One region of the Geodermatophilus sp. SYSU D00710 genome, then DNA from elsewhere that is predicted to be linked to it. Evidence: predicted binding sites of a transcription regulator. Region 1 holds the regulator's gene; each other region holds the start of a gene.

The links. The regulator LexA, encoded in region 1, represses DNA repair genes until DNA is damaged. The targets are predictions, from matches to a motif close to TCGAACANNTGTTCGA.
Region 2: the regulator LexA is predicted to act here: its motif matches at 5,086-5,101, upstream of ACI78U_RS05190 (DUF222 domain-containing protein).
Region 3: the regulator LexA is predicted to act here: its motif matches at 5,788-5,803, upstream of ACI78U_RS01345 (DUF222 domain-containing protein).

Annotation. Positions count from the first base shown of each region.
Region 1 covers NZ_JBJGYX010000028.1:8,660-18,429, reverse strand. Annotated here, with positions in the region: gene nrdR (transcriptional regulator NrdR) at 1-24, opposite strand, end outside; gene ACI78U_RS14155 (hypothetical protein) at 503-1,120, opposite strand; gene ACI78U_RS14150 (LysM peptidoglycan-binding domain-containing protein) at 1,233-1,895, opposite strand; gene lexA (transcriptional repressor LexA) at 2,169-2,957, shown strand; gene ACI78U_RS14140 (hypothetical protein) at 3,034-4,119, opposite strand; gene ACI78U_RS14135 (phosphatase PAP2 family protein) at 4,091-4,834, opposite strand; gene hflX (GTPase HflX) at 4,947-6,413, opposite strand; gene ACI78U_RS14125 (hypothetical protein) at 6,569-6,772, shown strand; gene dapF (diaminopimelate epimerase) at 6,769-7,656, opposite strand; gene miaA (tRNA (adenosine(37)-N6)-dimethylallyltransferase MiaA) at 7,653-8,573, opposite strand; gene ACI78U_RS14110 (hypothetical protein) at 8,570-9,265, opposite strand; gene ACI78U_RS14105 (DUF349 domain-containing protein) at 9,306-9,770, shown strand, end outside.
Region 2 covers NZ_JBJGYX010000007.1:97,520-107,289, forward strand. Annotated here, with positions in the region: gene uvrC (excinuclease ABC subunit UvrC) at 1-494, opposite strand, end outside; gene ACI78U_RS05155 (VOC family protein) at 631-1,053, opposite strand; gene ACI78U_RS05160 (helix-turn-helix domain-containing protein) at 1,064-1,498, opposite strand; gene ACI78U_RS05165 (hypothetical protein) at 1,535-1,816, opposite strand; gene ACI78U_RS05170 (MarR family winged helix-turn-helix transcriptional regulator) at 1,935-2,375, opposite strand; gene ACI78U_RS05175 (FAD-dependent oxidoreductase) at 2,493-3,140, shown strand; gene ACI78U_RS05180 (ATP-binding cassette domain-containing protein) at 3,130-4,119, shown strand; gene ACI78U_RS05185 (ABC transporter permease) at 4,116-4,964, shown strand; gene ACI78U_RS05190 (DUF222 domain-containing protein) at 5,106-7,070, shown strand; gene ACI78U_RS05195 (copper resistance CopC family protein) at 7,162-7,770, shown strand; gene uvrA (excinuclease ABC subunit UvrA) at 7,843-9,770, opposite strand, start outside.
Region 3 covers NZ_JBJGYX010000002.1:57,264-67,033, reverse strand. Annotated here, with positions in the region: gene ACI78U_RS01370 (histidine phosphatase family protein) at 1-334, opposite strand, end outside; gene ACI78U_RS01365 (STAS domain-containing protein) at 427-897, opposite strand; gene ACI78U_RS01360 (acyl-CoA dehydrogenase family protein) at 1,084-2,238, shown strand; gene ACI78U_RS01355 (PaaI family thioesterase) at 2,231-2,908, shown strand; gene ACI78U_RS01350 (hypothetical protein) at 3,060-3,557, opposite strand; gene ACI78U_RS01345 (DUF222 domain-containing protein) at 3,924-5,783, opposite strand; gene ACI78U_RS01340 (NAD-dependent epimerase/dehydratase family protein) at 5,937-7,055, opposite strand; gene ACI78U_RS01335 (MFS transporter) at 7,107-8,396, opposite strand; gene ACI78U_RS01330 (helix-turn-helix domain-containing protein) at 8,393-8,974, opposite strand; gene ACI78U_RS01325 (hypothetical protein) at 9,032-9,223, opposite strand; gene ACI78U_RS01320 (alpha/beta fold hydrolase) at 9,383-9,770, opposite strand, start outside.

The sequences.
Region 1 (9,770 bases):
GTTGTGGCAGAAGGGGCAGCGCACTGCGGTTCACCTCCCTCTGCGGACGGGCTCGGTGCCGGTCTCCCCGGCGCCGGGTGGGACGTACCGGCGGACGGCCGGATGCCACCGGCCACCGCGCCTCGCCGCCCTCTGCTGTGGACCCCTCTGGGGACATCCGGTGGACACCCCGGGGATGACCTGAGGACGCCCTGTGGAGGACTCCCTCCGTCGTGACCACTAGATGTAGGGGGACAGTAGGCCGGGCTCCACAACATCTGCAAGCCGACGCCGGGCGTGTCTCTTCCGCCGAGATGCGGTCGTGACCTCGCGGTGACCAGGCGCGACCACCTCTCCCACCCGTCACACGACACGCCGCGGCGCCCGCGCATCGGCGCGCGGGACAGGACTGCCGGGTGTACGGAGCGGCCACGGACACGCGGCCGCGCGGTGCACGGCCCGGCACCGTCGGGCGACGCCGCCGGCGGGTCCGGGAGGGCGCGGGACGCCGGGGAGGGGTCGCTCAGACCGACGGGCGCACCGCGGGACGCCTGCCGCGCGGGTTCGGCACCAGGTCGCCCAGGCGGATCGGCCGGGTGAGCAGGTCGGGCTCCCCGTCCGGCGCGAGGGCCGTGTCAGGGGTGGCGACGGGCACGCCGACGGCCGGCATCTCGGCGGTGACCGCGCGGTGTCGGCCGGCGCCGGCCGCGGAGGGAGCCCGGTGCCGGCCCGGCGCCTCCGCGCCGACGGCCGGCTGCTCGGCGGTCACGTCGGCACAGTGCCGGCGGGAACGGCGCGGGCGGTCAGCAGCCGGCACACCGACCGGGCGGACGACGGACATCGCGGCCGTGACGGGCCCCCCGGGAGCGGAAGCCGTGACGGCGGTGTGCGCGGTGACCGCCGGCGCCAGCGTGAGCCGGCGCTCCGGCAGCCGGACGGCGGCCAGCTCGACCCAGGTCCCGGCGCCCTCGACGACGCCCGGGACCTCGGTACGCAGTCGCACCCAGACCTCGCACGCGCCGGTGTCGTCGTGCCGCCAGCCGAGCATCGCGCCCACGACCCAGGCGCCGTCCACGAGCACCTCGACGTCCTGCGGCGACCCGAACGACACCGCTGCCCTGCTGTTCACGGCTGCTGACACGTCCTCACCGTATGTGTTCGTCCGAGCCGGATGCGTGAGCGACCGGACACCGATGGTTGACGAACCGGGCCGGGCGGTCTCGTCACTTGTCCGGGGAGTGCCCCCGTCCCGGTCACGGCAGGCGCAGCACCTGACCGGCGACCACCGCCGAGTCCTCGAGGTCGTTGAGCTCCTCGATCGCGTCGACGACGACGCGCACGTCCTGCTCCGGGCCGGCGACCTCGCCGGCGATCGACCACACGGTGTCACCCGGCTGCACGACGACGCTGCTCTCCCCGGCGAGCCGCAGGCCCTGCTCGGGGGCGAGCACCTCCCGCCCCAGGACCGCGCCGCCGACGCCCGCGGCGAGGACCAGCACGGCCACCAGGCGGCGCCCGCGGTGGGTCAGCCGCACGGGGCCGGGGGCCGGCGCCGCCGGACCGCGGCCGGCCCGGGCCGGCTCGCAGCGCACCGGCCGGCCCCCCGGCCGCGCCGGTGCCCGGCGGGTGCGGGGCGCCTCGGCGGCCGGCCCCGCGGCGGGACCGGTGGCACGGACGGGCGCCGCGGCCGGGCGGTCGGGCACCGGCCGCAGGTGCCCGGTGATCCGCGGACCCGAGCCCGGCAGGGCCGCCCGCGGCGACGCCGGAGCGCCCTGGGCCGGGCGACGCGGGGCCGGGGGAGGTGCCTGCCGGCGCGGGGCCGCGGTCCCGCGCACGGCCCCCTCCGCCAGCAGCGGCCGCCAGGGGACCCGGACCGCCGCGTCGAACTCCAGAACCGCCTGGTGCACGCTGCCCATGACCACTCCTCCTCGTCGCCCCACCGCCGTCGAACACGCGTTCGATCGAACGTCTGTGCGATGTCTACCGCATGGGGCCGACGGGGTCGACCCGACACCTCCGACGGGTTTCGAACACACGTTTGAAGTACCGGGCCCGAGGCGCTACGGTCCGATCAGCAGCCGTCCGCCCGTTCCCCCGGACGCCGGCACCTCCCGGCGTCCGGGGGCCGGGTCCTCCGGGCGGCGGGCGGGACACGAGGGCCGTGGCGACACGGCCGGCGAGGAGGAGACGTGGCGGGCACGAGCGGCACCGGCCAGGGCACGCGCGGGGGTACGGCCACCCGGCGAGGAGGCCGGCGGGGGACGGACACCGCTGCCGACGGCGCCGGGGGGCAGACCGCCGCGGTGCGGTCGTTCCCCGACCGGGGCGACGCCGGCGACGGGCTGACCCAGCGGCAGCGCCGGGTCCTCGAGGTCATCCGCGACTCGATCGACCGCCGCGGTTACCCGCCCTCGGTCCGGGAGATCGGCGAGGCGGTGGGCCTGTCCTCGGCGTCGTCGGTGGCCCACCAGCTCTCGGTGCTGCAGAAGAAGGGCTGGCTGCGGCGCGACCCCAACCGCCCGCGCGCGCTCGACGTGCGGCTGCCCGGGGACACGGCCACCGAGGGCGCACCGGCCGCGCCGGCCGCCGCCGACGGCGGCACCGCGCCCACCTACGTGCCGCTGGTCGGCCGGATCGCCGCCGGCGGCCCGGTGCTGGCCGAGCAGGCCGTCGAGGACGTCTTCCCGCTGCCGCGCGAGCTGGTCGGCGAGGGCACCCTCTTCATGCTCCGCGTCGCCGGTGACTCGATGGTCGACGCGGCGATCTGCGACGGCGACTGGGTGGTCGTGCGCCAGCAGCCCACCGCCGAGAACGGCGAGATCGTCGCCGCCATGCTCGACGGCGAGGCCACGGTCAAGACCTACAAGCGGCGCGACGGGCACGTGTGGCTGCTGCCGCACAACCCGGCCTACGAGCCCATCCCGGGTGACGAGGCCACCGTCCTCGGCCGCGTGGTGTCCGTCCTGCGCCGCGTCTGACCCCACCGCCCGACCCCAGGCGGGCCCGGCTCCCGCCGCGCCGGTCGGCGGGAGCCGGGCCCGCGTGGCCGCGGGCTCAGCCGGTGGGTGGCGCGGCCGCCCGCCGCCGGCGCAGGCGGCCGCCGATCCACACCGCCACCGTGGCGACGGCGGCCGCCACCAGCGCGGCGGTGATCGGGGGGACGTCCGTGCCGCCGTCGGCGGGCGCGGTCGCCGTCGAGGTCGCCGTCGAGGTCCCCGCCGGTGACGACGACGCGGCGGCCCCGGCCGGGATCGGCACGACCGTGACGTCGCCGGGCGGTCCCTCCCCGGCGACGAGCAGCGCGGCGCCGTCGGCGGTGAACGACACCGCCTCCCCCTGCGGTGCCTCGGGCAGCGCGATGCGCGCCGGCTCGCCCGCCAGCGCGGCCGGGACGTCGGACCCGGCGAGCGGCCAGACGTAGGCGTCGGTGTAGGTCCGCAGCGCGATCCGGCTGCCGTCGCGGGCGACGGCGCCCCCGGTCACCAGCAACTGGCCGGCACGCCCCACCGGGCCGCCCGGCGTCCCGGTGAGCGTGAAGGCCACGGTGCCCACGTCGGCCAGCGCGACCGTGCCGCCGTCGACCAGCGGCGCCGCCGGCCGGTAGACGTGACTCGCCCCGAGCACCTCCTTGGTGACCAGGTACGGCGTGCCGTCGGGCGCGACCAGCAGTGCCTCGGCGTCGTGCGGGCCGTCGGGATAGGTGAGCCGGTACAGCGCCGTGGCGCCGTCGGGCCGCAGCGCGATGAGGGCGACGGTCCCCCGGGTGGCGTTGTTGTCCCCGGTGTCGGCCAGCCACACGGTGCCGTCGGGTCCGACGCCGAGGTCCTCGGGGTCGTAGGGGTCCAGCGGCGCGACGGTCTCGTCGACGACCCGGCAGGTCTGGTCGAGCACCGCGACGGTCACCCGCTCACCGCCGTCGGCGACGGCCAGCATCCGGTCGCCGACGTCGACGAGCCCGGAGAGCTCAGCGAGCCGTGGGTCGGTCACCTGGCAGCGCGGTGCGGGCGCGGCCTCCTCGGCGGCCGCGGAGGCCGCCGGCAGCAGGACCGGGGCGAGCCCCAGCGCGAGCCCGAGGACGGCGGCCGGTGCGCGCGGGGCGGACGCCCGCGCGCTACGCGGGAGGACGGCCGACGCGGGCACTCGCCCAGCGTGACAGCACGACTGCGTCGAGTGCGTGCACCACGCCCAGCAGCAGGATCCCGACCGCGGCCCCGACGACCGCGTCGGTGACCCAGTGGAAGTCCAGCGAGACCATGGCGATCCCGGTGGCCACCGGCCCGACGACGCTGAGCCACCACAGCGTCCGCTGCACCGGCGGCGCGAGCCGGTACTCGACGGCCTGCCAGCGGGCCACGCCCCACATGAGCACGGCGTTGGCCACGTGCCCCGAGGGGTAGCTGGCGCCGTCGCGGTGGAAGAACGAGCCGGGATAGGCGGGCGCCGTGCGACCGGTGCCGAACTTGAACGCGTAGACCACGACGGTCAGCAGGGCGAGGGCGACGAGCACCCGCACCAGGGGCAGCAGCGTCCGCCGGCGGATGCACAGCCAGCCGACCAGGCCGGCCAGGACGACGAGGATCGTGCCCCGTCCGCCGATCTGGGTCACCGCCCAGACCGGCCAGTAGACCGGGGAGTCGCGCAGCCCCCACTGGCTGACGATCTCGGAGACCTCGAGGTCGAGCCGCTCGAGGACACCCCGGCTGAGCAGGTCGACGGTGACGCCCACGGTCACCACGAGCGACAGGATCATCAGCCACCACGGCGGCCGTCCGGGGGTCACGACGGCGGGGACGGGGGCCGACGGGTCGCCGTCGGCCGGCGCTCCCCTCCCCCGACGCACCACGCCGCTGGTCACGCGGCCACGGTACCGGGCCGTGACCCGGCCGTGACCTCGCCGCGGGGGACGGCGAGCCGCCCGGGTGGCCGGCGGGCAGCCGGTCACCCGGGCGGGCGAGCGCCGCGGCCGGTCAGCCGACCGGGACGGCGAACCGCTCCAGCGCCGCGGCCAGGCCGCCGTCGACCCGCGCGCTCAGCCGGGTGCCATCCGCCTCGTGCTGCTCGCTCAAGACCTCGCCGTCGCGGTGGACGCGGGCCACCAGGTCGCCGCGGTCGTAGGGCACGAGCACCTCGACCTCGACGTCCGGGTGCGGCAGCCGGGCGGCGACGACCTCGCGGAGCCGCTCGATGCCCTCGCCGGTCCGCGCCGAGACCCACACCGCGCCGGGGAGCGCCCGGCGCAGGGTCAGCACGTCGTCCTCGGTCATGGCGTCGACCTTGTTGACGACGATCAGCTCGGGCACCGCCGCGGCGTCGATCTCGCGCAGCACCACGTGCACCGCGTCGATCTGGCCGAGCGGGTCGGGGTCGGAGCCGTCGACGACGTGCAGCAGCAGGTCGGCGCCGGCCACCTCCTCCAGCGTCGAGCGGAAGGCGTCGACGAGCTGGTGCGGCAGGTGCCGCACGAACCCGACGGTGTCGGTGAGGGTGTACTCGCGGCCGTCGGGCGACTGCGCGCGGCGCACCGTCGGGTCGAGGGTGGCGAACAGCGCGTTCTCCACCAGCACGCCGGCACCGGTGAGCCGGTTGAGCAGGCTGGACTTGCCGGCGTTGGTGTAGCCGGCGATCGCCACGCTCGGCACGGCGTTGCGGCCGCGCGCCGAGCGCTGGGTCGCCCGCGCGGTGGCCATGCCGGCGATCTCGCGGCGAAGCCTGCTGACCCGCGACCGGATCCGCCGCCGGTCGGTCTCGATCTTCGTCTCACCGGGACCGCGGGTACCGATGCCGCCACCACCGGCGACGCGGCCACCGGCCTGCCGGGACAGCGACTCACCCCAGCCGCGCAGGCGCGGCAGCATGTACTGCATCTGCGCCAGCTCGACCTGGGCCTTGCCCTCCCGGCTGGTGGCGTGCTGGGCGAAGATGTCGAGGATCAGCGCGGTCCGGTCGACCACCTTGACCTTGAGGATCCGCTCCAGCGCGTTGAGCTGGCCGGGGGTCAGCTCGCCGTCGCAGATCACGGTGTCGGCGCCGGTCGCGGCCACGATGTCGCGGATCTCGCCGGCCTTTCCCGAGCCCACGTAGGTGCCGGCGTCGGGCTTGTCCCGCCGCTGGCTCACCGCCTCGAGCACCTCCGAGCCCGCCGTCTCGGCGAGCGCGGCCAGCTCGGCCAGCGACCGGTCGGCGTCGGCCTGGGTGCCCTCGGTCCACACGCCGACCAGCACGACGCGCTCGAGGCGCAGCTGCCGGTACTCGACCTCGCTGATGTCGGCGAGCTCGGTGGACAGGCCCGCCACCCGGCGCAGCGCGCCGCGGGCCTCGAGGTCGTACGAGCCGGTGGTGTCGTCGGTGTCGTCGTCCCACTGGCCGGCCGGCGCGGGACGGGGGTCGACGGCCTGCTGGTCGTCGATCGGAGTGCTGCGGGAGGCGGTCGTCATCGCGTCCAGCGTGACACGCGCGTCGTCAGTGGTCACCTGGGTTGTCGTCTGTGCAGTCGTCATACACCGGGTGCAACACCGGAACGGGTCAGGTGCATCCCGCCGGGAGCCGGGTAGGTCGGGACCGTCCGCAGCACCGACGAGAGGGGCACCCCGTGAGCACCAGCAGTGACGCCGGCGTCGAGGACCCGGGCCGCGACCCGGCCGGCCTCGAGGTCCCGCGCAACCTCTTCGGCGGCGCCGACCAGGACACCGGGGCCGGCACGCCGCGCGGCACCGGCAACGTCGGGCCCGGTGACAAGCCCGAGGCGCCCACCGACGAGCCCGAGACCCGCGCCGACACCCCGGACAACCCCTAGGAGCCGAGCCACTCCCGGGTCAGGTCGCCGGTGGCCACCACGACGGCGGGGCCGCGCAGCACGGTCGTCTCGGGGGTGACGTCGACGGTCAGCCGGCCGCCGGGGACGTCGACGACGACCGTGCCGCGCTGCGGCCCGTCGGACCCGGCGGCCAGCGCGGCGTAGGCGGTGGCGCAGGCGCCCGTCCCGCACGAGCGGGTCTCCCCCACCCCGCGCTCGTGCACCCGCAGCCGCACGTGCGCGTCGGCGCCCTCGACGTCGGCGGCGAGGACCCGCACGAACTCGACGTTGACGCCGTCGGGGAACAGCGCGGGGTCGAACCCGGGCTGCGCGGTGAGGTCGAGCGCGTCGAGGTCGGCGTCGGTCAGGCAGACCAGGTGCGGATTGCCCATCGACACCGCCTGGCCGGCGAACACCTGGCCGGCCACGGTCGCCTCGCCGCGGCCGAACGGGCGCGCCGGGCCCATGTCCACCCAGTAGGTGCCGTCGGGACCCGCGCCGACCCGTCGCGGCCCGCCGCGGGTGCCCACGAGGACCCCGTCGGCGCAGGCCGCGCGGTCGAGCAGGCCCTCGGTCACCAGGGCGTGCAGGAACAGCCGGATGCCGTTGCCGCACATCTCCGCGTGCGAGCCGTCGGCGTTGCGGTGGTCCATGAACCACTCACACGCGCCGAGCTGCTCGCCGAGGACGGCGGGGGCGTCGGGCACGTGCACGCTGCGGACCACCCGCAGCACGCCGTCGCCGCCGAGGCCCGAGCGGCGCGCGCACAGCCGGCGGACCAGCGCGGCGTCGAGACGGTCCTCGGGCCAGCGGTCCCCGTCGGGGTCGGGCAGCACGACGAAGTCGTTCTCGGTGCCGTGCCCGAGGAGGAACCGGTCGCTCACCGGCCGATCGTACGGCCGGCGAGCAGCGCGCCGACGGCGTCGGCGAGGTCGGGTCGGCCGGCGTCGAACCACGTCGTCGTCGCGTCGCGGCGAAACCAGGACCGCTGCCGCCGCACGAAGCGGCGGGTGGCGCCCACCGTGCGCTCCCGCGCCTCGTCGGGGGTGAGCGTGCCGTCGAACTGGGCCAGCACCTGCGCGTAGCCCAGCGCGCGGGAGGCGGTGGGGCCCTCGCGCAGCCCCTGCTCCACCAGCGCCTCGACCTCGGCGACGAAGCCGGCGGCCCACATGCGGTCCACGCGGTCGGCCACGCGCCGGTCCAGCTCGGCGGGCTCCCGGTCGAGGCTGACCACGACCGCCGGGTAGTGCGGCCGCGGCTCGGGCAGCGTGGCCCGGAACGGCCCGCCGGTGAGCTCGACGACCTCCAGCGCGCGCACGATCCGCCGGCCGTTGGACGGGAGGACCGCGGCCGCCGCGGCGGGGTCGAGCGCGGCCAGGCGGGCGTGCAGCGCGGCCGGCCCGACGTCGTCGAGCTCGGCCTGCAGCCGCGCGCGCACCGCCGGGTCGGTGCCGGGGATGTCGAGGTCGTCGAGGACGGCCCGCACGTACAGGCCCGACCCGCCCACCAGCAACGGCAGCACACCGGCCGCGCGCAGCCGGTCGATCTCGGCGCGGGCCATCCGGGCGTACTCGGCCACCGACGCGGTCCGGCGCACCGGCCAGACGTCGAGCAGGTGGTGGGGCACGCCGCGCCGTTCGGCCGCGTCGGGCTTGGCCGTGCCGATGTCCATGCCGCGGTAGAGCTGCATCGAGTCGGCGTTGACCACCTCGCCGCCCAGCGCCAGGGCGAGCTCGACGGCCAGCGCGGTCTTGCCGGTGGCGGTGGGCCCGACCACGGCGAGGACGGGCGGGAGGGTCACCGGCCCTGCCACGAGGCCACCAGGTAGCCGACGCCGAAGGGCGCCTCGTCGGCGAGCAGCCGCGCGTCCACGACGCCGCCGGCCAGCAGCGCGCCCACCGCCCGCCAGACCGGGACGCCGGCGGCCAGCAGCCGCTCGCCCTCGGCGGCGTCCAGCGCGGCGAGCGCGGCGGCGTCCCCGGCGGCCAGGGCCGCGGCGACGGCGGCGTCGAACGGGGCGGCGGCGTCGTCGAGGTGCCCGGGCGCCTTGACGCTGCGGCGGGCCGAGCCGTCACCCATCGCCAGCACGCCCACCGGGCCGGCGAGCCCGGCCACCACCTCGGCGAGGTCGCGCGGGCCGACGCCGACCCGGGCGCCGGTGTGCCCGGCGGCGTCGAGCAGCCAGGCGCCCACGGTCAGGCCCAGCGGGGTCCGCCGGCCGCCCGGGCGCACCCGCCCGGACAGCGGCACCTCGAGGTCGACGCCGTAGCCCCGCAGGTCCCCGCCGTCGCCGGGGCCGTAGCGGCCGTCGACGTCCGGCGCGACGAGGACGACCACCTCGGGGCGGGCGGCGAGGACCCCGTCGACCGCGTCCGCGCAAGCAGCGCGCAGGCCCGCGGTGTCGGCGGCGGCCCGACCGGCCACCTGCGGGAGCAGCAGCGGGGGGCACGGGCAGAAGGCGACCGAGACCGGTCCGGCGGGCGGGCTGCTCACCGCAGCAGTGTCGCCGATGCGGCGTGGGACACTGCGGTGCGTGTCGAGCACGGAGAACCCCGGAACCGGGTCGCAGCAGGTCCCCTCCCCCGAGACGGCCGGCCCGGACGCGGTCACCCCCGAGGCCGGGACGCCCGCCGCGCCCACCCCCGAGGCGGCCGCGCTGGCCGACCCGACGGCCGCCGGCCCCGCGACCGAGGCGGCGGCCGAGGGTCCGGCGACCGAGGCGGCGGCCGCGACGCCGGAGACCGAGCCGGCGGCGACGCCGGAGATCCCGGCCGTCCCCGAGCGGGCCGCTCCCGTCCCCACCGCGCCCGAGCCGACCGTGACCGCCACCTCCGACCCCTCGCGCTGGGGCCGGGTCGACGAGGACGGCACCGTGTACGTGCGCACCGCCGACGGCGAGCGCGCGGTCGGCTCGTGGCAGGCCGGTGACCCCGCCGCGGGCCTGGCGCACTTCGCCCGCCGCTTCGACGACCTCGCCACCGAGGTGTCGCTGCTCGAG
Region 2 (9,770 bases), on a different contig from region 1:
CCGGCCCGCTTGAACACGCCGTTGGAGCAGGTGCGGGCGGGGAAGACGCGGGTGAGCGTGTCGAGGGTCTCGCGGATGGCCCAGGCGTGGGCGTAGGGGCCGAAGTAGCGGACGCCCTTCTTCTTCGGCCCGCGCATGACCTGCAGCCGCGGGTACTCCTCGTTGAGCGTCACGGCCAGCGACGGGTAGCTCTTGTCGTCGCGGTAGCGGACGTTGAACCGCGGGTCGAACTCCTTGATCCAGTTGTACTCGAGCTGGAGGGCCTCGACCTCGGTGCCGACGACGGTCCACTCGACGCCGGCCGCCGTCGTCACCATCTGGCGGGTGCGCGGGTGCAGGCCGGCGACGTCGGCGAAGTAGCTGTTGAGCCGCTGGCGCAGGTTCTTGGCCTTGCCGACGTAGACGACGCGGCCGTTCGGGTCGCGGAACTTGTAGACCCCGGGCGACTCGGGGATGGAGCCGACCGCCGGTCGGTACGTGGACGGGTCGGGCACGCTTCCACACTAGGTGCCCCGGACGACGGTCCGCCCGCCCTCCGTCCCCGCGAACCACACCGCTGTGGTTCCCGGCCGTGCCGGTGCGGTCCGGCCGGGCCCGCGGGACGGGCCCGGCCGGGGGCCGGGGCGCGGCTCAGCTCGAGGGAGGCGGGGTCATCTGGGCGATGCGGACGGAGTTGCCGAAGGGGTCGCGCAGACCGAAGTCGATGCCGTAGGGCTGCACGACCGGCTCCTCGGGCAGGTCGACGCCCAGCTCCTTGAGCCTGGCGTGGGTCTCGTGCGCGTCGTCGGTGGTCAGGAAGAGGTGCCCGCCGCCGGCGCCCTTGGTGACCAGGTCGCGCACCGTGTCGGCGATCTCCGGGCTCACCGACGGCGGCGCGGGCCGCTCGAGCAGCACGGCGTGGCCGGGGTCGCTCGGCAGCGCGACGGTGAGGAAACGCATCGGCCCGAACTGCTGGTCGACCTGGACCTGGAAGCCCAGCTTGCCGACGTAGAAGTCGAGGGCCTGGTCCTGGTCCAGCACGTAGATCGACGTGATCGAGATGGTCTTCAACATGATCACGACGCTAGGACCCGGCGGGGTCCGCGGGCTTCTCCGGAACTGCTGTCTTCTCGCTCGGCCGCAGCCACCGCATGCCGAAGCAGGAGGGCACCGGCGCCAGCGGCCCGCGCCGCCGATAGACGCTGGGCGGCTCCCCCACGATCCCGGCGAACACCCGGCTGAAGGTGCCCAGGCTCGCGAAGCCCACGGCCATGCAGACGTCGGTCACCGACCGGTCGGTGCTGCGCAGCAGGAACATCGCCCGCTCCACCCGCCGGCGCTGCAGGTAGCGGTTGGGCGTCTCGCCGAAGGTGGCCTTGAAGGTGCGGATGAAGTGCGCCTCGGAGACGTGCGCGACCCGGGCCAGGGCGGCCACGTCGAGCGGCTCGGCGTAGCTGCGGTCCATCACGTCCCGGGCACGCAGCATGCGCAGGTTGGAGTCCTCGACGGCCCGGCTCACCGGGCCATCTTCCCGGCCGCCGCGGGACGGCCGAGGTCAGCCGGCGGCGCGGGAGCGGTGCAGCGCCGGCAGGGACAGGGCGGTGAGGGCCCGCTGCCCCAGGCGGACAACCCTGGCGGCCAGCGCCAGCGCCGCGAGGAGCCCCACCCCGCCGGCCAGGACGGCGACGGCACCGGGGACGGCGTTCCCGGTGACGGCGAGCGCGGCGACGGTCACCAGTGCGACGAGGACGAGGGTGGAGCGCACGCCGCCGGACCTGCGTACGGGCTGCCCGCAGTGGGACAGGTCGGGATCGCAGTCGGGCGTGAGCGCGCTCATCGGCGTCTCCTCCATCGGGGACCGGGCACGCCGATGGGGAGGCGTGACGTCCGTCACAGGGGACGATACGGTCCGGGGCCGGATCCGCTCAAGAGGTGATCACCTGGTCCGGCGGCGCTCAGCGGCAGTCGTCCTCGCCCGCGGCGCAGACGGCGACGAGCAGCCGCCGGAGGGTCGCCAGGTCCCGCTCGCTCGTGTCCGGGAACAGCTGCTCGTGCACGGTGGCGACGGACCGGTGGACGTCGGCCGCCACGGCCCTGCCCTCGTCGGCCAGCCGGACGATGTGCCGGCGGCGGTCGGCGGGATCGCGCACCCGCTCGACGAGGGCGGCGTCCTCCAGGTCGTTGAGCAGGCCGACCAGGACGCTCGGGTCCACGGCCAGCTGCTCGAGCAGCTCCTGCTGGGTCGCCGACCCGGTCTGCTCCAGCCGCATGAGGATCTGGCCGTGCCGCGGGCGCAGCCCGGAGTCGGAGAACTGCCGGCCCAGCAGCAGCGCCGCCCGGTGACCCGCCTGGGCGAGCAGCACCGGCAGCGGCAGGTCCTCGATCGGCACGGGCATCCCCACGGGACGCAGTCTAGCGGAGCCGACTGTTTCTTCCTCTGAATCGTTGACAGGTACCAACGGTCGGCTACCGTGGACGGCGCCGGGCACCACCCACAGACCTCGGAGACCGCCATGGCCCTGCTCAGCACCGCCACGCTGGAGTTCGTCGGCCGCACGGACACGGAGGGGGGCGTCACGGCGTTCGCCTTCGCCCCCGTGGAGCCGCTCACCCACCTCGCCGGCCACCACGCCTTCGTCTCGCTGCGCGACGGCGGGACCAAGCCGTTCTCCCTGGCCTCGGCCCCCGAGGACCCGCAGGTGCTGATCGGCACCCGGCTCGCCTCGGGCAGCCGGTTCAAGCGGGCGCTCACCGGGCTCTCCCCGGGCGACCGCGTCCGGCTGCGCCGGCCGCTGCAGCGATCGGCCCTGGCCGACACCGCCGACGACGTCGTGCTGCTCGCCCAGGGCGTCGGGGTGACGCCGCACCGGGCACTGCTACGCCACCTCGCGGCGACGGGCGACCGGCGCCGCGTGACGCTGGTCCACGTCGGCCGCGACCACCCGTTCCGCGCCGACACCGAGGAGCTCGCGCACGCCGCCGCCTACCCGGGCGACCGCGCGGCCTTCGGACGGGAGCTGGAGCGGGTCACCACCGACCTGCCCCGGGCCACCTACCACGTGTCGGGCTCCCCGGCCTTCGTCCGCGACACCACCACCGCGCTGTCCGCCGCGGGCATCCCGCGCCGCCAGGTCCGCCGGGAGGCCTTCCGTGGCTACTGACCCGCCCGCCGTCGTCGCCGAGGGGCTGGTGCGCCGGTTCGGCAGTGGACCGGACGCGGTGACCGCCGTCGACGGGGTCGACCTCGAGGTGCCCGCCGGCACCGTCGTCGGGCTGCTCGGCCCCAACGGCGCCGGCAAGACCACCGTCGTCCGGCTGCTCACCGGCCTGCTGCGCCCCACTGCCGGCACCGCGACGGTGGCCGGCGTGCCCGTCGGTCCCGACGGCGTGTCCGACGGCACGCGACTGCGGGCGCGCATCGGCCTGGCCGGCCAGTACGCCGGGGTGGACGAGGCGCTGACCGGGAGGGAGAACCTGCGCATGTTCGGCCGGCTCGGGCACCTGACCCGGGCGTCGCGGCGGGCGCGCGCCGACGCGCTGCTCGACGCGTTCGGCCTCACCGACGCAGCCGACCGGCCGGCGCGGACCTACTCGGGAGGCATGCGACGCCGGCTGGACCTGGCCGCCGCACTGGTGGCCGAGCCACGGGTGGTGTTCCTCGACGAGCCCACCACGGGCCTGGACCCGCGGTCGCGCCTGGCGCTGTGGGAGGTGGTGGAGGAGCTCGCCGCCGCCGGCACCGCGGTGCTGCTGACCACGCAGTACCTGGAGGAGGCCGACCGGCTCGCCTCCTCGCTGGCGGTCGTCGACGCCGGCCGGGTGATCGCCCGGGGCACACCGGCCGAGCTGAAGGCCTCCCTCGGCGGCGGCGCGCTGCAGGTGCCGCTGAGGGACCCCGACCGTACGGCGGCGGCCGTGACCGCCGTGGCCGGCCTGGGCACCGGCCCGGCCGCGGTCAGCGACGGGGTGCTGCGGCTGCCGGTCGCCGACCCGGGCACGGCCCTGCCCGAGCTGGTGCGCCGGCTCGACGCCGCCGGGATCGGCATCCGCGGCGTCGGGATCTCCGAGCCCACCCTCGACGACGTCTTCCTCGCCCTCACCGGCCGCACCGCCGACACGACCACCCGGAGCGCAGCATGACCACCTCCCTCGTCACCGACCCCGCGCCCCGGACCGACGCCGTGGCTCGCGGATCGGTCCTCGGCCCGCCCGCGGTGTCGGCGAGCCGGCCACTGGTCGGCTGGGCGGTGCGCGACGCGCTGACCACCGGCTGGCGCAGCCTGGTGGGCGCGTTCCGGACACCGCCGGTCCTGGTGTTCGCCCTGGTGCAGCCGGTGATGTTCGTGCTGCTGTTCCGGTACGTCTTCGGCGGCGCCATCCAGACGCCCGGCGTCGAGTACGTCGACTACCTGATCCCCGGGATCTTCGTGCAGACCGCGGTGTTCACCGGTGTCGCCACCGGCGTCGGGCTCGCCGAGGACCTCGGCCGGGGCGTGGTCGACCGGTTCCGGACCCTGCCGATGGCCGGCTCGGCCGTGCTGTCCGGGCGGACCCTCGCCGACGCCGCGCGCACCGTGGTGACGCTCCTGGTCATGCTGGGCGTCGGCCTCGCCGTCGGGTACCGGCCGGGCAGCGTCGCCGGCGTCGTGGCCGGCCTCGGTGTCGTGCTGCTGCTGTCCTACGCGGTCACCTGGTTCTACGTGCTGATCGCGCTGGCGGTGCGCAGCCCCGAGGCGGCCCAGTCGGCGGCGTTCGTCCTCACCTTCCCGCTGACCTTCGCCAGCTCGGCGTTCGTCAGCACCGACACGATGGCCGACTGGCTGCGCGGCTTCGCCGAGAACCAGCCGATCACGCTCACCGCGGACGCCGTGCGGGCGCTCACCGGGGTCGGCGACGCGAGCGTGTGGCCGGCCCTGGCCTGGGCGGCGGGGTTGCTGGTCGTCCTCGCGCCCGCCGCGGCCGCCCTCTACCGGCGGGGCCGCTGAGGACCTGCTGCGGTCGTGTCTCGCCACCCCTCGCAGCCATGCCGCCGGGCTCCGCGGCCGAGCACCCGCTAGCCGTCTGACCAGTGAGTTCGTCATCCACAGGACTTGATCGGCACGGCGTTCGAACGTATGATCGAATGCGTGGCGGGAGTCCTGGCGGTCGACGAACCACCCCTGGTGGAGTGGGCGTCGGGGCCGCTGGGAGCGGTGCAGGCCACCGACCGGGAGATCGCCCGGCAGACCGCGCTGCGGGCCCGGGCGGTGGCCGCGTTCGCCGCCGCGCGGCCGTCGTCGGCCGATCGGCCGCCGGGCTCGCCGGGGGCGATGGCCGCCGAGCGGTGGGCGGCGCGGGCCGAGGTGCTGCGGCCGGTGAGTGAGTGGGCCACCGACGAACTCGCGGTGGCCCTGGCGCTGTCCACCCAGGCGGCGCAGGCGCTGCTGGAGCGGTCGCTGACCCTGGTGCACCGGCTACCGGGCACGCTGACCGCGCTGGAATCGGGGGCGCTGCACGTGGGGCACCTGGGCCCGCTGATCGACAAGGTCGCCCCGATCGCCGACGACGCGCTGCGCGCCGCGATCGAGGCCGACCTGCTGGCCTGGGCGGCCGGGCGGCACACCACGCCGGCGCAGCTGGGCGACAAGGCCCGCCGGGAGCTGCTCAAGCGCACCGCCCGCGCCGCCGCCGATGACCTGCTCAAGGCGGTGCGCCGGCGTGGCGTGTCGGCCGGCCCGGACCGGGTCGACGGGATGAGCGTGGTCTCGGCGCTGCTGACCACCCCCGAGGCGGCCGCACTGGTCGCCGCGCTGGGCGCCTGTGCCGACGCGCTGCCCGCCGATCCGGCCGATCGCCGGACCCGGGGGCAGAAGATGGCCGACTGCCTGCTGGACCTGGTGCTGCGCCCCGGGGAGACCGGGCTGCCACCGGTGCAGGTCACCCTCACCGTGGTCGCCCCGGTCGGGGCGCTGCTGGGCGGGGACGCCGCCTGTGAGATCGACGGGCAGGTGGTGCCCGCCGAGCTGGTCCGCGCGCTGCTGGCCGCCCTCACCGGCCACCGGGCCGACGCCACCACCGGCACCACCACCAGTGACACCGACATCGGCGACACCGCGGCCGATGGCGAGGCGACCGACACCGACGCGGCCGACACCACCGCGGCCGGCACCACCGCGGCCGACGCCACCACCAGTGACACCGACATCGGCGACACCGACGCGGCCGTCGGGGTCGATGCGGCGGCGTTCCTCACCGAGGACGAGCACTTCGCGCGGTGGGCCGAGGAGCTGGAAGCGCGGATCCTGGCCGGGGAGTTCGATGCCCGCCCCGGGCCCTGCTACCTCGACGAGGACCTGCCACCGGACGATCCGCCCGACGCGCACCACACGGCCGACGCCGACGACACGGCCGACGCCGACGAGGTGGCCGCACCGGACCCCGATGGCTGGTGGGCGCGCGCCGACCGCGCCGTCGACCAGGCGAGTGCTGCGCTGCTCGGGCTGCAGCGCGCCCTGGGCCACGCCCGCCGGACGGTGGCCACCGCGCAGCGCGCCGACGCCGCCGACGAGGCCACCTGGGCGGCGAGTCCCGCCGGCCGGATCACCACCGCACCCGACGTCCTCACCCAGCTGGCCGCCGCCACCGGCCAGGCCCGGACGTCGCTGGCCGCCCTGCTGGGTGCCACCGGCGGGGGCGGGCTGGCCGACCGGCCCCGCATCGCACTCACCCACGCGGCCGGCGGCGCGCTGCTGGCCCTCACCGACCTGCCCGCCCTGCACCGCGCCGCCCGCACCGGCGCCGGCCTCGGCGCCCCCGGACCCAGCGCCGGCTACCGGCCGAGTGCGGCGCTGGACCGGCACGTCCGCGCCCGCGACCGCCGCTGCCGCTTCCCCGGCTGCCGCCGCCCCGTCCCCCGCGGCGGCGAGCTCGACCACGCCACCCCCTGGCCGGCCGGACCCACCACCGCGGCCAACCTCACCGGCTACTGCACCGGCCACCACCGCGGCAAGCACCAGGCCCCCGGCTGGCGACACGCCCTCGCCGCCGACGGCACCCTCACCGTCACCACCCCGTCCGGCCTCACCGCGACCACCACCCCACCGCCCTACTGACGGGTGACCAGAGCGGCGAGCGGACCAGCCGGGAACCACACGGCCTCCGCCGACGACCAAGCACGTGAACACTCTGTGCCCTGGAGGTCCCGTGCTGCCTGTCCCCCGTCCGCTCGCCGCGCTCGTGCGGCTCCTGGCGACGGCGGTCCTCGCCCTCGGCCTCGTGATGGCCGTCCCGGGCACCGCCTCGGCGCACACCGCCCTGCGTGCCACCGAGCCCGCCGCCGACAGCACCGTGACGACCACCCCGCAGGCGGTCACCCTCACCTTCAGCGCGAGCGTGCTCGGCGGCGAGGTCGCGGTGGCCGGCCCCGACGGGACGCCCGTCGGCGCCGGCCCGGTGGTCCACGACGGCGCCGTCCTGACCGCGCCCGTCACCCTGGTCGCAGCGGGCCGGCACACGGTCACCTGGTCGGCCGTCGCCGACGACGGTCACGCCCTGGACGGCACCTTCGCGTTCCAGTACGCCCCCGCCGCTCCCCCGCCGGCGACCGCGCCGACCACCTCCGCCCCGACGACCGACCCCGCCGGCGCCACGGCCGGCCCGACGGCCGACGGGACGCCGTCGAGCGCCGGGACCGACACGGCGTCCGCGGCGTCCGACGACGGCGGCCTCCCCGGCTGGGTGCTGCCCGCCGCCGTGGTGGCCGTGCTCGCCGCCGGCGCGGCCACGGTCCTCCGGCTCCGCCGCCGCGGCTGAGCGGCCCCCCGCTACGCCGACGGCGCCGGTCCCGGGACTCCGGGACCGGCGCCGTCGTGAGCGGACAGGCGGTCAGCTGGCGCGCTTGCGCGTGGCCCGCTTCTTCGGGCCGGCCGCCGCGGCCTCGATCGCCTCGGGGTCGAGCAGCGGCACCAGGTACCGACCGGTGTGCGACTCGGGCACCGACGCGACGAACTCCGGTGGCCCCTCGGCCACGACCGTGCCGCCGCGGAACCCGCCCTCGGGGCCCATGTCGATCAGCCAGTCGGCGCTCTTGATGACGTCGAGGTTGTGCTCGATGACGATCACCGAGTTGCCCTTGTCGACCAGCCCCTGCAGCACCAGCAGCAGCTTGCGGATGTCCTCGAAGTGCAGGCCGGTGGTCGGCTCGTCGAGGACGTACACGCTGCGGCCGTTGGACCGCTTCTGCAGCTCGCTGGCCAGCTTCACCCGCTGCGCCTCACCGCCGGAGAGCGTCGTCGCCGGCTGGCCGAGCCGCACGTACCCCAGCCCGACGTCGGTGAGGGTGCGCAGGTACCGCGAGATCGAGGGGATCGCGGCGAAGAACTCCGCGGCCTCCTCGATGGGCATGTCGAGGACCTCGGCCACCGTCTTGCCCTTGTAGTGCACCTCGAGGGTCTCCCGGTTGAACCGGGCGCCCTTGCACACCTCGCACGGGACGTAGACGTCCGGCAGGAAGTTCATCTCGATCTTGATCGTGCCGTCGCCCGAGCACGCCTCGCAGCGCCCGCCCTTGACGTTGAAGGAGAACCGTCCCGGCTGGTAGCCGCGGATCTTCGCCTCCGACGTCTGCGCGAACAGCTTGCGGACCTGGTCCCAGACCCCGGTGTAGGTGGCCGGGTTCGACCGCGGCGTGCGGCCGATCGGCGACTGGTCGACGTGCACGACCTTGTCCAGGTGCTCCAGACCGGTCACCGTGCGGTGCCGCCCGGGGACCATCCGCGCCCGGTTCAGCTGGTTGGCCAGCACCGTGTAGAGGATGTCGTTGACCAGGCTGGACTTGCCCGACCCGGACACCCCGGTGACCCCGACCAGCAGGCCCAGCGGGAAGGTGACGTCGACGCCCTTGAGGTTGTGCTCGCGGGCGCCCTTGACCACCAGCTCGCGGCCGGGCTGCGGCTGCCGCCGCACCGCCGGCACGGTGATCTCCTTGCGCCCCGACAGGTACTGCCCGGTCAGCGACCGCTCGCTGGCCAGCAGCTCCTCGACCGGACCGCTGACGATCACCTCGCCGCCGTGCTCGCCGGCGCCGGGACCGATGTCGACCACCCAGTCGGCGGTCTTGATCGTGTCCTCGTCGTGCTCGACGACGATGAGCGTGTTGCCCATGTCCCGCAGCCGCACCAGCGTCTCGATCAGCCGGGTGTTGTCGCGCTGGTGCAGCCCGATCGAGGGCTCGTCGAGGACGTACAGGACGCCCACCAGCCCCGACCCGATCTGGGTGGCCAGCCGGATCCGCTGCGCCTCGCCGCCGGCCAGCGTCGCCGCCGGCCGGTCGAGGGACAGGTAGTCCAGGCCGACGTCGACGAGGAAGGACAGCCGCGCCTGGATCTCCTTGAGCACGCGGTCGGCGATCGCCCGCTCCCGCTCGCCGAGCTCCAGCGCGCGCAGCCAGTCCGCGGCCTCGCCGATCGACAGGCCGGTGACCTCGGCAATCGAGCGGCCGTTGAGCTTGACCGCGAGGATCTCGGGCTTGAGGCGGGTGCCGTGGCAGACGGGACAGGGCACGTCGCGCATGTAGCCCTCGTACTTGTCCCGCATGTAGTCGCTGTCGGTGTCCTCGTGCCGCCGCTCCAGGAAGGGCAATACGCCCTCGAACGCGGCGTAGTAGCTGCGCTCGCGGCCGTAGCGGTTCTTGTAGCGGACGTGCACCTGGTCCGGCGAGCCGTGCAGCACGGCCTTCTGCACCTTGGCCGGCAGCTTCTCCCACGGGGTGTCCATGGAGAAGCCGAGCTGGTCGGCGAGACCGGCCAGCAGCC
Region 3 (9,770 bases), on a different contig from region 1:
CCCCGGGCACGACCGGGTCCCGCCAGACCGACCACTGCCGGCCCAGCTCCTCGCTGATCTCCGCGGTGGTCCGGCCCTCGTAGCCGCCGTAGTCGAGCTCGACGAGGTCCTCGTCGACGGCGGTGGGCGTGAGGCCGGCCAGCTCGGCGGTGCGCCGGGCACGCTGCCGCGGGCTGACCCACACCTCGACCAGGTCCCGCCGGGCGAGCGCCGGCGCGATGTCGCGGGCCCGCTGCTCGCCCTCGGGCAGCAGCGGCAGGTCGGTGACACCGGTGTGCTGGCCGCTGCGGCTCCACTCGGTCGCGCCGTGCCGCAGCACCACGATCTCGCCCATGCCGTCTCCTCCTGACGGGGTGGCCGGTCCCACCGCCAGGAGCATCGTCGGGGACGGCGGCCGCTGCCGCCGACCCTCCGGTACCGGAGGCCTCAGCGCCAGCGGTCGAGGGCGACCGGGGTGACGGGGCGCCCGGCGCCGTCGGGGCCGTGCACCGACGGCGGTTCCGCCCGGGGACGGCGCCGCTCCTCGCGCGCCGGCGGCACCCAGGCCACCGGCGGGGGCTCGCGGTCCGGTCGCGGACGCGGCCGCACGGGGTCCTGCCCGGTGAGCGGGCCGTCGAGCTCGAGCCGGCCGGCGAGGCCCGCCTCGGTGACCTGCCGGCGCACCGCGGCGGGCGCGCCGACCAGCCGGCAGCGGCGGCCGGCCGCGGCGAGGGTGTCGCTGAAACCGGCGAGGGCCTGCAGGGCGGTGCCGTCGGCGAAGCGGGCCCCGGCCACGTCGACGACGACGCTGCCGGTGCCGTGCCCGGCGGCACGGGTCAGCGCCGAGGCCAGGCGGTCGAGGGTCGCGCGCCCGGCGTCGCCGGTGAGACGGACGACGACCTGCGCAGGGGCTGGCACGACGGCGACGGAGAGGTGCACGGCGACTCCGGGGGACAGCGGCGCCGCTGGTTCGGGCGCCGCCCCCGACCGTAGTGCTGCCGACCCCGCCCCACAACGGGGCGTGCTCGTACGGTCGCTCATCGCACCTGCCGGGGAGGCCGGTCCCGGTCGCCGCGCTCTCGTCGCGGACGGCACGATGAGGGTGTGGACGCCGAGGACTTCACCTACGTCAGGGACGCGGTGCGCCGGCTCGTGCGGGAGGTGGTGGTGCCGCGCGAGGAGGAGATCGACCTCGACGACCGCATCCCCGAGGAGCTGCGCGGGGCGGCGGCCGACATGGGGTTGTTCGGCTACGCACTGCCCGAGGAGTACGGCGGGCTGGGCGTGGACATGCGGGAGGACGTCGAGCTGGCCTTCGAGTTCGGCTACACGACGCCGGCCTTCCGCTCGCTGTTCGGCACCAACAACGGCATCGCCGGGCAGGTGATCGCGCGGTTCGGCAGCGAGGAGCAGAAGAAGACCTACCTCCCGCGGCTGGCCTCCGGTGAGCTCATCGGCTCGTTCGCGCTGACCGAGGCCGAGGCGGGCTCGGACCCCGCGGGCCTGCGCACCAGCGCCCGCCGCGACGGCGACGGGTGGGTGCTCGACGGCGCCAAGCGCTACATCACCAACGCGCCGCTGGCCGACCTGTTCGTCGTCTTCGCCCGGACGGACCCGCAGGAGGAGGGCGGCCGGGGCATCTCCAGCTTCGTCGTCGACGCGCGGACGCCGGGGGTCACGCTCGGCCCGCGCGACAAGAAGATGGGGCAGTCCGGCGCCTGGACCTCGGAGGTCTTCCTCGACGGCGTCCGCGTGCCCGCCGACGCGCTGGTCGGCGAGGAGGGGCGCGGGTACTCCAAGGCGCTCACCGTGCTCTCCCGCGGCCGGCTGCACATCGCGGCGCTGTGCGTGGGGATGGCGCAGCGGGTGCTCGACGAGTCGGTGGCCTACGCGGCGACGGCGAAGCAGGGCGGTGCCCCGATCGGGCGGTTCCAGCTGGTGCAGGCGCTGATCGCCGACATGTACGCCGAGCTGCTGGCCGGGCGGGCGATGGTGCGCGAGGTCGCCGCCCGGTACGACTCCGGTGAGGACACCTCGATCGGCCCGTCGGCGGCGAAGCTGTGGTGCAGCGAGATGGTGGGGCGGGCCACCGACCGCGCCGTCCAGGTGCACGGCGGGCTGGGGTACCTGCGGACCACGCCCGTCGAGCGCTTCTACCGCGACGCGCGGCTGTACCGGTTGTACGAGGGCACCAGTGAGGTGCAGCGGGTCATCGTCGGTGGAGGGCTGCTGCGCGCGGCCGGCATGCCGCGTGGCTGAGCCGCTGTCCCCGGAGGCGCGGGCCGCGCGGCGGGTGGCGGTCGGGGAGCTGGGCGAGGCGCTGCGCGAGCTGGTCGACGCCGCCCTGCGCACCGAGGTGGGGGAGGAGGAGCTCGCGGCGGCCGTGGTCGCCGCGCGGGAGCTGGCCGCCCGGCTGCGGGCCACCGGCCGGGAGCTGCACGAGATCGCCCGCGTCGACGACCCCGAGACCGGGGAGCGCTGGTACAGCCCGGTGTACGGGCCGGGCAGCCCGGTGGCGCCGCCGCTGGTGGCATCGGACAGCCCCGACGGGCGGGCCACCGGCCGGGTCACCGTGGGCAAGGCGCACGAGGGGCCGCCCGGGCTGGTGCACGGCGGGGTGGTGGCCACCCTGCTCGACCACGTGCTGGCCCGCGCGCTCCGCGCGGCCGGCCGCGGCGGGCTGACCGCCACGCTGACCGTCCGCTACCGCCGGCCGGTGCACCTCGGCGTGCCGCTGCTGCTCACCGCCGAGATGGGTGAGAGCGACGGCCGGCGAACCACCGCACACGCCCGGCTGGTCGCCGAGGACAGCCCCGAGGTGGTGCTGGCCGAGGCGGAGGGCCTGTTCGTCGCGCTGCGCAGCGAGCAGGCCGCCGACGTCTTCGCCGCCACCGGCCGGACCGTCGGCGCCTGGACACGCCGGGGCTGAGGGTCCCGCGGGCGCCGGGCCGGCCGGCGGACGGGTTCCTCCTGCAGATCCTCCGCGTCGCGACTGCCCATGGCGTTCGTCAGCCGCCCGCTCGGGGACACGGCAAGGACTCTCGGGCTCCACGGGAGGCCGGTCGACGGGCCTGGCCCGGCTAGTAGCTGATGGTGCCCGAGAGCTTGACGATGGCCGCGCCGGCGGGCCGGGCGTTGCTGATCGAGAACCTGACGGTGCCTGTCAGCGTCCCCGTCACACCCTCATAAGCCCCTGTGCCCCCGATGACGACGCTCGTGAGGGTGCTGCGGCGCACCTCGATCGGACCGGGGAAGCACGCCGGCTCCGCGACGCACTCGCCGGGGCTGGACGTCTCTTCGAGGATGATCGTCCCATCGGCCAGGTAGATGGTCCGGATGTCACAGGTCCCGCCGCACCCGGCGCCGAACACGATCTCTGACGTCGCCCGGCCCAGCGGGATGACCTGACCGGACCCGCAGGAGGAGTCGGGGAAGGCCGGACAGTCCGTGTTCGGGTGAACCGGCTCCGCAAAGGTCATGCTCACGAACACGGTGGTCTGAGCGGCCGCAGCGGAAGCGGAGACGATCGGCGCCGCGAGCGCGAGGAGGAGGACCAGGAGGAACCGGAAACGGCGCATGGTGCCACTCCTCGAGGAGCCCGGCTGATGGTGCCGGGGCTGGTGCCCGTCCGAGGGCCGGGACTCTCCTACCGGGCGTCGAGGTGGTCAACGAGGACGTGCTCGAGCCGGTCGTCAGGTGCTCTCCCCGAGGCCGGCGATGGCGCGGCGGTCACCGCTCGCCCCAGCGCGATCCGTCTGCGCGACGGACCCAGCCCCGGCCGCGGCCCACTCACGCGCGACCGGGAGTGGACCGAGGCTCGGCATCGAGGTGCCGCTGCCGGCTCCCGCCCACGCCGGCTCTGGGACGTGTCACCACTCGGAGCCGAGTTCGACGCGACCCCCGGGCCTCCAGGACGCGGTGGCCCCGCGCCCGGCGGGGTTCCTCTAGTACGGCGGTGGGGTGGTGGTGGCGGTGAGGCCGGACGAGGTGGTGACGGTGAGGGTGCCGTCGGCGGCGAGGGTGTGTCGCCAGCCGGGGGCCTGGTGCTTGCCGCGGTGGTGGCCGGTGCAGTAGCCGGTGAGGTTGGCCGCGGCGGTGGGCCCGGCCGGCCAGGGAACGCTGTGGTCGAGCTCGCCGCCGCGGGGCACGCGGCGGCGGCAGCCGGGGAAGCGGCAGCGGCGGTCGCGGGCGCGGACGTGCCGGTCGAGGGCGGCGCCGGGCCGGTAGCCGGCGCCGGCGGCAGGGGCGCCGAGGCCGGTGCCGCTCTGGCGGGCGCGGTGCAGGGCAGGCAGGTCGGTGAGGGCCAGCAGCGCACCGCCGGCCGCGCCGGTGAGCGCGATCCGGGGCCGGTCGTCCAGCCCGCCGCCGCCGGTGGCGGCGAGCAGGGCGGCCAGCGTCTCCCGGGCCTGGTCGGTAGCCGCGGTGAGCTGAGTGAGGACGTCACTGGCGGCGGTGACCCGGCCGGCGGGACTCGCCGCCCAGGCGGCCTCGTCGGCGGCGTCGGCGCGCTGCGCGGTGGCCACCGTGCGGCGGGCGTGGCCCAGCGCGCGTTCGAGCCCGAGCAGCGCGGTGCCGGCGTCGTCCACGGCACGGTCGGCGCGGGCCCACCAGCCATCGGGCACGGGCGCGGCGGAGGTCGCGTCGAACGGTGCTGCGCAGTCGGCCGGCGGCGGCCCGGGATCCGGTGGCGGGTCATCGTCGACGTAGCAGGGTGGCGGCTCGGCGTCGAACTCGCCGGCCAGCACTCGGCGCTCCATCTCCTCCGACCACAGCGCGAAGTCCTCTTCCTCGCTCAGGACCGGACGCGCCGGCCCGCCGGGAGGAGCGGTGTCGGTCGGCTCGGTGTCGGTCGCGGCAGGGCCGGTGGTGGCGGGTGCGGCGTCGACCGGGTAGCCGGTGAGGGCGGCCAGCAGCGCGCGGACCAGCTCGGCGGGCACCACCTGCCCGTCGACCTCACACGGCTGATCCCCGCCCAACAGTGCGCCGACCGGGGCGACCACGGTCAGCGCCACCTGCACCGGCGGCAGACCGGTCTCGCCGGGCCGGAGCACCAGGTCGAGCAGGCAGTCGGCCATCTTCTGCCCGCGGGTGCGCGTGTCCGCCGGATCGGTGGGCAGCGCGTCGGCGTGGGCGCCCAGGGTCGCGACGAGGGCGTGCGCCTCTGGGGTGGTCAGCAGCGCCGAGACCACACTCATCCCGGCGGTGCGATCCGGGCGGACGGTGACGCCGCGCTGCTCGAGTGCCCGGTCCAGGTCGCGGGCGGCGTCGCGGGCGTTGTGCCGGGCGACCACGCGACGCACCCGGTCGCCCAGCTGCGCCGGGGTGGTCACCTGGTGCCGGGTGGCCACCCAGGCGAGCAGTTCGGCCTCCATGCGGGCGCGCAGCGCGTCATCGGCGATCGGGGCCACGTGCTCGAGGAGGCACCACAGGTGCCCGGCGTGCAGCAACCCGGACTCCAGCGCACCGAGCACCCGGGGCAGCCGGTGCACCAGGGTCAGCGACCGCGCCAGCTCCTCCTCGGCGCGTTGCGCGGTGAGGTCCAACGCGATCGACAACTCGTGCGCGGCCCACTCGCTGACCGGCCGCAGCACCTCGGCCCGGGCCGCCCACCGCTCGGCTGACATGGAGCCGGGCTCCCCGGGCTGCCGGTCGACGGAGGCGGGACGGGTGGCGGCGAAGGCCGCGATCGCCCGGTAGCGCCGCGCCGTCTGCCGGGACGCCTCCCGGTCGGCGGCCTGGACCTCACCCAGCGGCCCCGACGCCCACCCCACTGGGGGCTCGTCGACCGCCGGCGTTTCCGTCACAGATTCGATCATACGTTCGAACAGCTGAGTGGGCAAGTCCTGTGGACGGCGGATCTGCAGGTGAGGCGTCTGGTCCCGCGCGGCCACGGCGTCCGACGGCGCCCGGCTGCGGCCCGGTGCCGGAGTGACGAAACCCGGACCGGGCAGAGCCGCTCAGTCCGGACGGCGGTTCGGCACGTTGGCCGGGTCGCCGGCCGGGTCGTACTCGCGGCCGCCCGTGGGGGACAGCAGCGGCCCCGGCGCACCCTCACCGCGGCCGAGGGCGGTGACGAACTGGCGCAGGACGTCGTCCCCACGGTGGGCCGGCTGCCAGTCCAGCTGCGTGCGCGCGCGGGTGGTGTCGAGCACCGGCGACCGGAGGCCCAGGTCGAGCCAGCCGGGCTCGGTGGGGACGACGTGCGCGCGGAAGGCCGCCGTCAGCCCGGTCCGGACCAGCACCGCCGGGACGGGGATCCGCGTGGTGCCCAGCGCGCGGGCGATCCCGTCGGCGTCGAGCGCCGGGTCGGCGGAGACGTTGAACGGTCCCGGGACGCGCCGGTCGAGCATGCGGGTGATCGCGTCGGCGAGGTCGTCGGCGTGGACGAAGCCGACCCGCAGCGACGGCAGCGGCAGGGGCAGGACGGAGGCGATCTGCCCGGGCACCAGGCGCACCGCGCCGAACACCAGCGGGCCGAGGAAGTAGCGGCCGATCTCGCTGGCCGCCTCCGGCTGGAGCACCAGCGTCGGCCGGACGACGGTCAGCGTGACGTCGGACCGCCGGCCGACGACCTCGCGCACGACCCGCTCGGCCTCGGACTTCTGCCGGCTGTACTGCGAGCTCGGGATGCCGGTCACCGGCCAGTCCTCGGTGACCGGACGGTCGCCGCCGCCCGCCGCGTAGGCCCCCAGCGAGGACATGTGCACCACGTGCTGCACGCCGGCGGCCACCGCGGCGCGCATGACCCGGCGGGTGCCGTCGACGTTGGCCTTCCGCAGCTCGTCGGACCGCCGCCCCGGCTGCAGCACCCAGGCCAGGTGGACGACGGCGTCGACGTCCTCGAGCAGGTTGGTCAGCGCCTGCTCGCTGCTGGTGTCCCCGAGGTCGGCGGTGTACCAGGTGACCGACGAGTACGGCTCCCGGTCCGGCGGCTCCCGGCGGGCCAGCCCGCGGACCTCGGCCACGCCGCTGCCGGGAGCGGTCAGCCGCCGCAGGAGCGCGGTGCCGACGTTGCCGCTCGCGCCGGTGACGGCGACCTTGAGGCCCTGCAGATGCGCCTGGGGGAGCTCAGCCATGTCCCGCCGCTACCCCCGGTGGCCGTGCGCAACCCGACGGGGTGCGTCACATCAGCGCACCGCCGGCGCCGGCACCGCGTCCGGCGCCGCGAGCTCCTCGTCCCGCGGGCGCAGCCCGAGGGAGACCGCGGCGATGAGGAGCAGCGCGGCCGCCCCGGCGAGGAAGCCGGCCGGCAGGCCGGCGGCGTCGGCCAGGCGGGGCAGCAGCAGGCTGCCGAGGCCGCCACCGACCATGAGCGCGAGCGACTTGGCCGACACCGTCGTCGACCGCTGGGGGGCGCTCACCTGTTCGTGCAGCAGCGCCTGGCGCAGCGGCCAGCCGGCGCCGTTGGCCAGGTAGAAGACGACGAACGCGGCGGCGGCGACCGCCACGTGCCCGGCCACCGCGACCGCGGCGACGGCGAGCGCGCCGAGCACCGCGGTGACCAGGCTGGCCCAGGCCACCGAGCCCCGGGCGAGCCGGCGGACGGCGGGTGCCAGCAGGGCGCCCAGCCCGGCGGCGGCGAACGAGGCGGCCATGACCACCCCGTACACCGCTGCCCCGCGGTCGAGGCCGCCGCCGAGCTCGGCGAACCACAGCGGGCCCAGCACCTCGAGGGTGGTCAGCGCCGTGCCGGTCAGGAACGAGATGGCCAGCAGCCGGCGCAGGACGCGGTGCCGCGCGGCCAGCCGCACGGTGTCGCGGACCACCACCGGCACCTCCCGGACCCCGCCGGCCAGGGCGCGCAGCCCGCCCGAGGTCGCCGTCGGCAGGGGGACGACGAGCGCGAGGACGGCGACCACCGACACCGCGACCAGCGCCGCGGCCAGGAGCAGCGGCAGCACGAGCGCGGCGCTGCCCCGGCCCTCGGCCAGCAGCGGCAGCGCCCCGCCGAGCGCGGCGCCCAGGGCCAGCCCCAGGCCGTCGGCGGCGCCGGCTCGCGACAGGCCCGACGCCGGGTCGGCGTCGGGGTCCGCGGCGTGCACGGTGTCGACGTACCAGGCCTCCAGCGGGCCGGAGTCCAGTGCCCGCGACGCGCCCTGCAGCCCCCACGCCAGGGCGAACAGCGGCACGGAGTCCGCGGCGGCCATCGTGAGCAGCGACGCGGTGCCCAGCAGCCCGGACAGGACCAGGACCGGCCGGTGCCCGATCGCGTCGGCGAGCCCGCCGGTCGGCAGCTCCAGCACCAGCGTGACCACCGAGTAGACGGCCAGCACCAGCCCGATGTCGGCGGGGGAGAGCCCGCGCGACGAGGCCAGCAGCACCGTGACCGGCGCCGAGATGCCGACCGGCAGCCAGCGCAGCGCGGTGAGCCCGACGAACCGCCGGCCGGCCGAGTGCACCGACAGCGGAGCCCTCACGCCGGGTCCTCGGTCAGCGGGAACAGGTCGAGCAGGACGTGCACGAGCGGCTCGCCCGGCTCCTCGCGCTCGGCGCGCCAGCGCGCCAGCACCCCGTTGAGCTCCTCGGTCAGCTCCCGGACGGCGGCGGGGGACAGGTGCAGCGCCCAGTCGTTGAGCGAGACGGCGTCGCGCCAGACGTCGTCCAGCGACTCCCGCTGCTCGGCGTGCGCGGCGAGCACACGCCGCTGCCGCCCCAGCGACTGGTGGGTGAGCTCCTCGAGGACCTCGCGGCCGCCGGGCTGGTCGACGAGGTCCTCGGTGCGCCAGCGGGTGCTGCGGTGCCGGGCCCGCCACCAACGCTCCCGCGCGGTCCCCTCGCCGGCCACCTCCTCGACGAAGCCGAGGGCGGCGAGCTGGCGCAGGTGGTAGCTGGTGGTGCCGCTGCTCTCGCCCAGCCGCTGTCCCAGCCGGGAGGCCGTCGACGGGCCCTCCGAGCGCAGCAGGGCGAGCAGGCCGGTGCGCAGCGGGTGGGCCAGCGCGCGCAGCGTCCGCGGGTCGGTGACGTCGACGACGGCTTCGGGCGGGAGTTCGGTCACGCCCTCAGACTAAGATGCAGAGACCTCTTTGCAAAGAGGTCTCTGCATCATCGTCCGTCATCCGTCGGAGTCCTCGCCGTCGGTGGCGTCCTCGACCTCCTGCTCGGCCTCGTCCACGCCCTCCTCGACCTCCTGCTCCACCCCGTCGTCGACGACGTCGGAGCCGCAGGCGGCGGTGACCGGCGAGAGGGCGAGCGCGAGGCCGACGGCGGCCAGGCGCCAGCGGCGGCGGGTGGTGGTGGTCGACATGGCTGCTCCTCCTGTTCCGGAACGTTCCCGGGAGGGGTGCCCGCCCGGGCGGTCGGCCATGCCCCGCGGCCCCGGGGCCACCGCACGGGGGGACAGCTCGCGGTCGTGATCGGCGCGGGTCGGGCCGTGTCCCGACGAGGTGACCCTCCGCGGCGGTGGTCAGCGAGCGGCGCCGACCGCCGTCCGGACGTGCTCGACCACCAGCTCGGCGGTGCGCTCGGCGGCCAGCTCCGGGATCCAGTGCGGCACGCCGTCGAGCACCTCGAGCCGGTAGGGCCCGGTGACGTGGCGACGGGTCATGGCGGTGGCGGCCGGCCCGAGGAAGGCGTCGCCGGTGCTCCACACGTGCAGGGTCGGCACGGACACCCGCCCGACGCCGTCCCGCGCGGCGAGCGGGATGGCCCGGTACCAGCCGAGCGCGGCCGAGAGCGCGCCCGGCTCGCGCATCCGGTCGACGTAGCGGGCGACGGCGTCGGGGGGCAGGCCGCCGTTCTCGAGGACGCCGCGCAGCGCGGCGCCGTCGCGGGTGAGCAGCAGCCGCTCGGGC